4 regions of the Ectobacillus sp. OTK genome follow, and region 3 is predicted to be linked to each of the others. Evidence: riboswitches for the same ligand, from Rfam matches in the RefSeq annotation. Region 3 holds a riboswitch; each other region holds the start of a gene.

Region 1 (2,201 bases), on a different replicon from region 3:
TGCAGGCTGCGAATCGCTTCCTGAACTTGTGTATTGTTTCGAACTGATGATTGATTTAATGCTTCTATAGCTTCTACACTTGCAGTAATTTCTGTCTGCACTGTTTCCTTTCCTTCTTGCAGTCCTTTTGTAAGTACAACAATTTCATGTAATTTTTCATCAGCAAATGATAATGCATCTTTTAGAGTCTCAGTGAGCGTTTCTTCGCTTTTCACTGTCACAGGCACATGCAGTAAGCTTGATGAAGGCTGCACAATTAGGCGATCTTTTGAAACTACCTCTGCAATCTCTGTAAGAATGGAAAACTTATCATCAAGATTTGCACGCCATATGTTACGCCCGTCAACTACTCCAGCAGCAAGCACCTTGTCTTCTGGGAACCCGTACTTTTTCAAAGCAGCAAGATTCTGGCCGGAATCATGTACAAAATCAAGTCCAATTCCTTGAACAGGAAGTGAGATGACATCTTTGTAATGTTCAATGCTCTCAAAATAGGTTTGCAAAATTACCTTTATGTTTGGTGCTGCTTCATGCAATGTTTGATAAATATCATTGCATAACGCAACCTCTTCTTTCGAAAGCGTTGTTGATAAAATCGGTTCATCGATTTGTACCCACTCTGCACCTTCTTGTTGTAATGTGCGCAGGATGTCAGCATAAAGCGGTACAAATTGATTAACAACTGTTTTAAATTCACTTTTTTGATAGCCTTTTGACAGCTTTACAAATGTTACAGGTCCTAAAATAACTGGCTTTCCATCAATATTAAGTTTTTGTTTAGCCTCTTTATAAAATTGAAGCGGACGGTTTTCAACAAGAGCAGGTACCGCTTCGCCCAGCTCTGGAACAATGTAGTGATAGTTTGTGTTAAACCATTTTGTCATTTCAGACGCAACCGCACCCTTAGTGCCCCGTGCTATATTAAAATACGTTTCAAGCGATACTGTACCTCCGCCATATTCAAAGCGTCTTGGCACTAAGCCGAACATAACAGCTGTATCAAGTACATGATCATACAAGCTAAAGTCTCCAACCGGGATCAGATCAATTCCTTGCTCCCTTTGCTTCTGAAGGTGCTGCAGGCGAATCTCTTCAATTTGCTTTAAAAATGCTTCTTTTTCTAGTTTCCCTGCCCAAAACTGTTCAAGTGCTTGTTTCCATTCGCGTTTTTCACCAATTCTTGGATAGCCTAAATTTGAGCTTTTTACTGTATTCATCGTATTTTTTACACTCCTCATATGTTTGTATTTTCATCCCCAACTAAAAAATCTCCCTTTTCTAAATAGAAAAGAGAGATTCATACGCATAGCTAACTAGAGTTGAGATATCCTGATTTTCTCAACACGTATTCCTCACTCCTCTCTATATCCTCGTAGAGTACAAGCGCACACAACAGGCAGGTCTCCTGACTTAGGCTCATCGCTTCTTATCCCTTCCCATTTCAACATGAAACAGTGGCTCATTGATAAGTCGCTCCCCATCACAGTGGCGGGACCGTGCCGGCATTTCACCGGTCTTCCCTTTTAAGCTGAGTAAATGATTTACACAGCACCTAATGCATTTTGTTATGTAGTTTTTAATAAGAAAGATGCTGGGTCTCGGCCCGCTTTTAGCTTATCCCTTCCTAAATATAAAAAGCCTCTCTATTCCAAATAGAGAGGCTTCATTATTTATGGAATCCCCTCTTATTTGTCAAAGCAATATGCTTTGCAGGAATTAGCACCTTTTCAACAAAGCTGTTGAATGGTTGCCGGGTTTCACAGGGCCAGTCCCTCCACCGCTCTCAATAAGAGTTTTTAGTATCTTATTAATATTTTGAATTTAATAGCCATGTTAACATAATAATCTCAGGGTGTCAAAAAGAATTTTCAAAAAATATGAATCTTGAGTGATTCCCGGTCCACTGTTTGCGATAGGCTATAATACAGAGCTACTGCTTGGGAAAGCATTATCCCCTCTATTTGGAGAAAAAACCATCCAGAAACATCCAGCCTATTTTCGTATAGAAAAACGACCTTGTCAATTGACAAAGTCGTTTTCCATAGTCTGAAGCAGAGCGCTTATTGCAGCTCTAAATGCTGACGAAGCTTTTGTGAAATCTGCTGACGTGTTTCATCTGATACATGGTAATACCAAATGCCGTCCGATGCTATTCCGCCTTTTCCTTCAATTTGAATTTCCTCTGTTTCATTGCGCGCCTC
Region 2 (2,201 bases), on a different replicon from region 3:
ACACCATTTGCGGAATATGCAGCCCGAAATCTATAAGCTTTATTTTAAAATAGAGCCTGAAGAGGGGTTTCCTTTTGATGCAATTGTCGGAGGTAAAAATTATAACTGGCAGGTGCGAGGCCTGGATGAGTATTTTTATTATTACGAGGATCGGGTGATTTGGGGATTGACTGCTAGAATTCTTGCACATTTCTTAGAAATATTAGATGGGAAGTGATTGAGAGTCTGTAATTTTGAAAATTTTTTTAATTATTTGTTGAAAACTTGATATATTTCATCTATCATATGATAAGAAATATTCAGGGTTCTAATTGTTAGAAAATTACATATTATGTTATCAATCAGTAGGATAAGATGCTATAAAGCTTAAAAGGGAATTCGGTGAGAATCCGGAGCTGTCCCCGCAACTGTAAGTGTGAACGAAATGAGCAGACCACTGTATAAGAATGCTTTTGTAAGAGGCAGCTTATATGGGAAGGGCTCAAAGTAGAATGATACACAAGCCAGGAGACCTGTCTTAATCTTATAAAGTTTCAATTTCTTCGGGGATGGAGAATGGGAAGCGATGATGACAAAGGGATTCATATCTATTTGCCCTTTTATGTCTATTTCATCCGCTCAAATTCCACTGAGCGGATTTTTTGCATTTTGATTAATTTCTGTTCCTTATCGTTAAGGATCATTTTCCTTAAATTGTATTTTTGGAAAGAAGAAAATTGCATATGATTTGAATTGGGTGCACAGCGCGTGTTGTGCTTAAAAGGGAAGAACGGTTAAAATCCGTCACGGTACCCGCCACTGTATAGGGGAGTTTTCTTGCACATATGTCACTGAGTCTGATCGGGAAGACGCAAGAAAGCAAAGATCCGAAGTCAGGAGACCTACCTATATTCATTTGTTTCACGAAACCTACGGGCTTATAGGGGAAGTGCAATATCGCGGCATTTTTGTTATGCGTATATTCTGCACCTCTATTCGATAGAGGTGCATTTTATTTTATTAGGATAATAGGAGGGATTAGGATGACAACTTGGAACCTACGAGGAACAAAGCATCATGTACTAATTTGTAACGGGAGCAGTTGTATGAGAAAGGGAGGAGAGGAGGTTACAAAGGCGGTTCGCGATGAGATTGCCTATTTAGATTTAGATTCTGTTGTACATACAACGAGAACGCGCTGTAACGGACGATGCAAGGATGCTTGTGTGATGATTGTGTATCCAGAAGGAACCTGGTATAAGGCTGTTACGCCGGAGTTCGGTACGGAGATTGTGCGGCAGCATTTAGCTGGAGGACAGGTTATAGAGGATGCGGTCATATACGAATATAGCGATGCTGGTTTTGTCGCACCAGAGCAAACAGATTGTATTGTTGGGGTATCAAAGCCCGTAAAGGAGAAGTTCTAAATGGAAGCAATTACTTTTGCTATGCTAGCGATTTTTATAGGAATTCGGCATGGAATGGACGGAGATCATGTGGCTGCAATTGCGGATATGGTAGGCAGCGAAACTGAAAAGAGAAGACGACTTTCTCTTGGAATTATGTATGCTTTCGGACATGGTTTTATTGTGTTTGTTATTGGATTACTATCTATTTTTATCGGCTTAACTTTCTCATCTGCTGTCCGCCAGTGGATGGAAGCGGGAGTAGGGATAACACTTCTTATTTTAGGGATCGTAATCTTGCATTCGATTTTCCGGCAAAAAAAAGAGTATGAGCATAAAAGCCGCATACAAATTGTATATGAGTATATAGCAAGTCTTTTTGGAAGGGACAAACAACAAAAGAGAGTACATCCTGTTTCCTTTGGGATTGCGAGTGCTTTCTTAATAGGGATTATTCATGGAATTGGAGTAGAGAGCCCTACGCAAATTGCTCTCATTTCACATGCGGTTGATCTGAACAGCACATTAGCTGCCACGATGCAACTCATTCTTTTTGTGATTGGACTGCTTGTTTCCACCATATGTATCACATTTTGTCTGTCTTGGGGGTTTATGAAGGCTAGACTTCGAAGAATTCTTTTTCTTGCACTTGGCTCAATTACAGGGATGTATAGTCTAGGGCTAGGGGTTTTTATGTTGCTAGAATGCTGGAAGGGAGGCGCTTAAGATGAAAGGAAAATTGCTTGTAATTGGCTTTGGTCCGGGAAGCTTTGAACATATTACAGAACGGGCAAGAGAAGCATTACAGGAAAGTGA
Region 3 (2,201 bases):
AGCCCTTTTCAGTGCTCCCTTGCTATCTTATAAGTAACAAAAAAGCTCTGACACCATAAAATTGTCAGAGCTTTTTTTATTAATTTGTAGTATGTGTTTCAATGCTTTGTTTCCTAGATCGAACACTTACAAAGGCAAAAGTGGCGACTAAAAAAATAAAAAGAATGATTCCCACGATTTCGAAATTGAGTTCTGCCCACGGATTAAAGAAGGTAAATGCCAGATAGAAGGAAACCCCATACGCTAAGACAACAATCACCCAACCCAGGATTCTTGACGCAGACTGGCCGATTTTGCTTGACTGATTCACCATTTTATAGACAATTAATGAATCAATTGTATCTGTAATCATCATGCCAAACATAAAAACTAGTCCTAAAAGTAAAGGTGTATATTCACCTGCATTCCCTGCTGCTAAAGACCAGACAGCCGTTTGACTTACCGTCTCGGCAGCCAAGGCAAACAAAGCCCCTACTAAAATAATAAGTAAAGGATTTGTTGTTCCCTTAGCAACTCTAGGAATAAATTTACCCTTTAATCCACTCAATTGAAATTCTTCCTGATTATTTCTGGTGCGCAATAGATTATAAGTATTTAACGTTCCAATAAGGAATAAAGAAACAATCGACACCCAGGATGCAATATTATCAAAATAAGTTGGGAATGAAAAATTCTCTATCACCATTCCTAAAATACTAGCTATTACAGCTACCATTCCTCCATGACCCAATGCAAATAATGTACCCACCCAACGTGCAAACGGACTGCCCATTCGCCAATTATAACGAGTTTGTCCATCAATAAAAGCAAGATGATCCGCATCTAGTCCATGTCGAAGCCCTAATACAAAAACAAGTAAAAAAAGTGATACAGTTTCCATGTGAAAATTCCCCCTTTTTATAAATAAACAAGACATAAAAAAACCTTAACCTTTAACTGGTTAAGGATTCATGGGTACGCGCAAATAGACGACAAAATGGCAGAATACAATTGTCGCTTCATCTCCGTACACCTCTCCTTTCCGCGAAGGCTGTTTTGGTGTTACAACCTAGGTAGGTCTCCTGGCTTTTGAATCATCGCGCTCTATCGTCTTCCCCAAGATATGGTTGAGTGACATACATGATAGAGAACTCCTCAATTACAGTGGCGGGACCGCTCGGGATTTGCACCCGATTCCCTGTTACCCCTTGCTCTCACAAGGGCACCTAGTTTGCTTACAATATGATGTTGTAACTTGATTATACGTATAATTCTCAAAATGTAAAACTTAATTTTTTATGCTATAACTCTGTATTAGTTTACATCCTAATTGGCTAATAAGAGAATCACAGTATATTTAACCTGTATCCATGTTAGATTACCATAACAGACTTGATATTCAACGTATCTTTAAATCTTAGAAGAACTTCTTTTAGGTCGCTTACTGAAGAAAGTTTTTCTAGACTTAAACTAATTTTATGAAATAAGAAAAATTTACTTCTAATCCAGTGTTTTCATATCAGTAATTACCTGAAATGCTGCTGATTAAGCAATAAAATATGGATATTAAATCCAAATTTGACACTTAGTTTACAGATTGTTTCGGTGACCCTAAAAAATAAACATTGACAAACCTTTCCTTTGAGAATAAATTTTAGCTTAACAACATATTTTTGCGTTAAGGAAACTTTTTTAGGGGGATTAAAAATGTCTGAACAAAACCAATTTTCCAGAAGAGATATATTAAAGTTGGGATCTGCTGGCGCCATAGGCTTGGCAGGGAGTTATTTTCTAAATAGTTTAGCGCCTTTTACCCCTTCGGTTAAAGCGCAATCTCATACCAAAAACCACAGTAATACAGATCATAGTCAGATGATGAATGACAGTATAAAAACTTCAGGATATAAAATGGCAGAAAAACTACTGACTGAATTTGATTATGGGAAGGTCACTAGACTTCCTAACGGTCAAATTTTGCGTGAATATACAGTTGTTGCCATCGATAAAGAAATTGAAATCGCAAAAGGCATTAAATTTCCAGGATGGACATATAACGGAACGATTCCAGGACCTACGTTTCGTTGTACGGAAGGGGATTTGCTTCGATTCTATTTTACAAATAAAGGAAGTCACCCCCATTCCATTCACTTTCATGGCATCCATCCACCAGAAATGGATGGAATTACTCCTATCGCTCCAGGACAAAGCTTTATTTATGAATT
Region 4 (2,201 bases), on a different replicon from region 3:
TCCCTGTTGTTTTTTTATGTAAGGTATGGAGCTACGAGGTAGCCCCATACAAACTTATTTGTTCCGTAACAAACACATACTGTTGAGAATCACAAGAAGCGCAGCACCTGTATCGCTTAGCACAGCAATCCAAAGCGTCAACCAACCTGGGAAGATTAGGACAAGTATTACTCTTATATGAAGGCAGTGTCAGTTTATCAAAATTCGTATATAAACGACAACATAGGATTAAAGAAGGTAATTCTTGAGATACAGAACACATCATACAAAATGTGCCATCCTTTCCATGGTGATAGAGAAAGAATAACGCATTTTTTCGTTTTGGGGGTATTTAATTAGTTTACCTTGATGGCGATGTGGATAATCCCCCTGCAATTGTTTCTTCTTACTACCATGTACAGTAAGTAAAATATCGATTATAATTATCATGATTTATCTAAAAGTTAAATATATTTGGGAAAAGGTGAAACACCGAGGGTGTTTCTTAAAAGGGAAGAACGGTGCAAATCCGACACGGTCCCGCCACTGTAATTGGAGAGCATGCGTAAGTCACTGTGCAAAATGGGAAGGCTTATGCAAACTGAATGTGTTATTCAGTAATATGCGTTTGATCCATAAGTCAGGAGACCTGCCTTTTTCTTGTTATCACAAGTAAGCCTACGAGGATAGGGGAGGTGAAATAAAGAGCTTTTTTGGGCCTTTTTCTGGCCTTTTTAGCTTTTATTTGCACTTTCTGCACTTTTGTAGAAGGTGTTTTTTATTTTTCAGAATGGAGGAAAAGATTGTAATGATAAGAACGACTTTCATAAGTGTATTCGCCTTTATAATGTTTCTATCAATGATGCCGCTCACATCGATAATGGCGGAAGAAAAAGTACAAGTTGAAGTAAAAAATGGACAGGGTAAAGAAGCACGGCCTGATTTGGATACCGCTAAAGTAGAGCTAACGCTTCCGGATATTCAAAACGGCTCCGCGCATATTGTTCTTAGTAGCCCAGAGAGAAAATTTTTCTCGCCAACAGATTTCCCCATGGTTGAAGGTACAAAATTAATAAATTCCACCTTTTCTGTGGAAAATGGGAAAGCTTCATTTGACTACATGTTCCCTATTCGCGGCGACTATCAAATGAAAGTAGAAGTCATGGACGAGAAAGGTAAATCGGTTGGAACTCATGAACTTCTCATCAATATCCATGAAAATCCGGTCGAAGTAAAAAAAGCGATTATTTTCATTGTTTCTCTAGCTCTATTTGGATTCATTGCCGGATTTGTATTGGCGAAAAGGAGGAAGAACGTACATGCGATCTAAATTCATATTAGCTTTGGTTCTCATTTTTATACTGACGATGTCATCCGCTGCATTCGCCCACGAATCACATGTAGGAGGTGCAGAAGGCTATCATGCCCGTGTAGGAGAGCCCTTCACTTTTGAAGGGAAATTGGAAACGCAAGAACAAGGGCCTTTTGAAGTGCGTTTTCAGGCAGTACGATTAGAAGATGGGGCACACATCTTATCTATGAACAGTCGCTCTGTTGACGGATCATACAAATTTGCCATGCAGTTTTTTGACGGAGCAGAACATCAAGTAACCATTTCCCTCATCGATCCGAAGACAAACTCTGTGATCTCAGAAAAGAAAATGAAGGTTGAAGTGCAAGCATTCCATCCTCCAATGTTTGTCAAAATGAAAACATTAGCATTTTTGATACTTATAATTATAATTGGAATGCTTTTAGGTATAGGTGTGACACGATTGAAAAAAGCAAATCGACTAACGGAAGGAGAGCGTACTCATGTCGTATAAATTTGAACATACCAAGAAAACAGGTTTTAAAAATATCTTTTTGTCACTCCCGATGCAATTAACCGTGGTTGCTATTTTAGCGGGTATCGTACTTTATACCACTCTTTTTTCCGGTTACGCTCCCGTTCATGATACGCTTCATGAATTACGACATTCGTTAATGTTCATTCCATGCCATTAAGGTGGTTTTTTCATTGAATCATATTTTAATTCAATTTTTCTCTATCGTGATGAACCGTTTTGCCAAGAAGCGACAAGTACTAGCACTTGAACAGACGATTTCTATGTTTCTTCGTTTTTATAACAAAAATCCAGAACAGCTTTTTTCGCTATTATATGGTTTTCGCAATGATTCTCGTTGGGTGTTACGCTACTTGGCAGGCAGGGAAATAGGAA

What was found. Region 3 has a riboswitch for cobalamin ahead of AC6HZ4_RS27605 (HoxN/HupN/NixA family nickel/cobalt transporter). Riboswitches for the same ligand answer to the same signal wherever they lie in the genome.
Region 1: it holds a riboswitch for cobalamin, as region 3 does, so the genes downstream of both, metE (5-methyltetrahydropteroyltriglutamate--homocysteine S-methyltransferase) here and AC6HZ4_RS27605 (HoxN/HupN/NixA family nickel/cobalt transporter) in region 3, are expected to answer to the same signal.
Region 2: it holds a riboswitch for cobalamin, as region 3 does, so the genes downstream of both, AC6HZ4_RS12915 ((2Fe-2S) ferredoxin domain-containing protein) here and AC6HZ4_RS27605 (HoxN/HupN/NixA family nickel/cobalt transporter) in region 3, are expected to answer to the same signal.
Region 4: it holds a riboswitch for cobalamin, as region 3 does, so the genes downstream of both, AC6HZ4_RS04740 (hypothetical protein) here and AC6HZ4_RS27605 (HoxN/HupN/NixA family nickel/cobalt transporter) in region 3, are expected to answer to the same signal.

What each region holds. Positions count from the first base shown of each region.
Region 1 is NZ_AP048547.1:5,129,078-5,131,278, forward strand. Features, by position in the region: gene metE (5-methyltetrahydropteroyltriglutamate--homocysteine S-methyltransferase) at 1-1,217, opposite strand, end outside; cobalamin riboswitch at 1,379-1,571, opposite strand; SAM riboswitch class I at 1,683-1,793, opposite strand; gene tagU (polyisoprenyl-teichoic acid--peptidoglycan teichoic acid transferase TagU) at 2,061-2,201, opposite strand, start outside.
Region 2 is NZ_AP048547.1:2,611,747-2,613,947, forward strand. Features, by position in the region: gene AC6HZ4_RS12910 (NUDIX hydrolase) at 1-217, shown strand, start outside; cobalamin riboswitch at 336-534, shown strand; cobalamin riboswitch at 718-903, shown strand; gene AC6HZ4_RS12915 ((2Fe-2S) ferredoxin domain-containing protein) at 1,023-1,406, shown strand; gene AC6HZ4_RS12920 (HoxN/HupN/NixA family nickel/cobalt transporter) at 1,407-2,111, shown strand; gene cobJ (precorrin-3B C(17)-methyltransferase) at 2,113-2,201, shown strand, end outside.
Region 3 is NZ_AP048548.1:81,383-83,583, forward strand. Features, by position in the region: gene AC6HZ4_RS27605 (HoxN/HupN/NixA family nickel/cobalt transporter) at 80-880, opposite strand; cobalamin riboswitch at 1,035-1,224, opposite strand; gene AC6HZ4_RS27610 (multicopper oxidase domain-containing protein) at 1,687-2,201, shown strand, end outside.
Region 4 is NZ_AP048547.1:957,333-959,533, reverse strand. Features, by position in the region: cobalamin riboswitch at 445-650, shown strand; gene AC6HZ4_RS04740 (hypothetical protein) at 827-1,309, shown strand; gene AC6HZ4_RS04735 (hypothetical protein) at 1,299-1,805, shown strand; gene AC6HZ4_RS04730 (CbtB domain-containing protein) at 1,795-1,986, shown strand; gene lonB (ATP-dependent protease LonB) at 2,000-2,201, shown strand, end outside.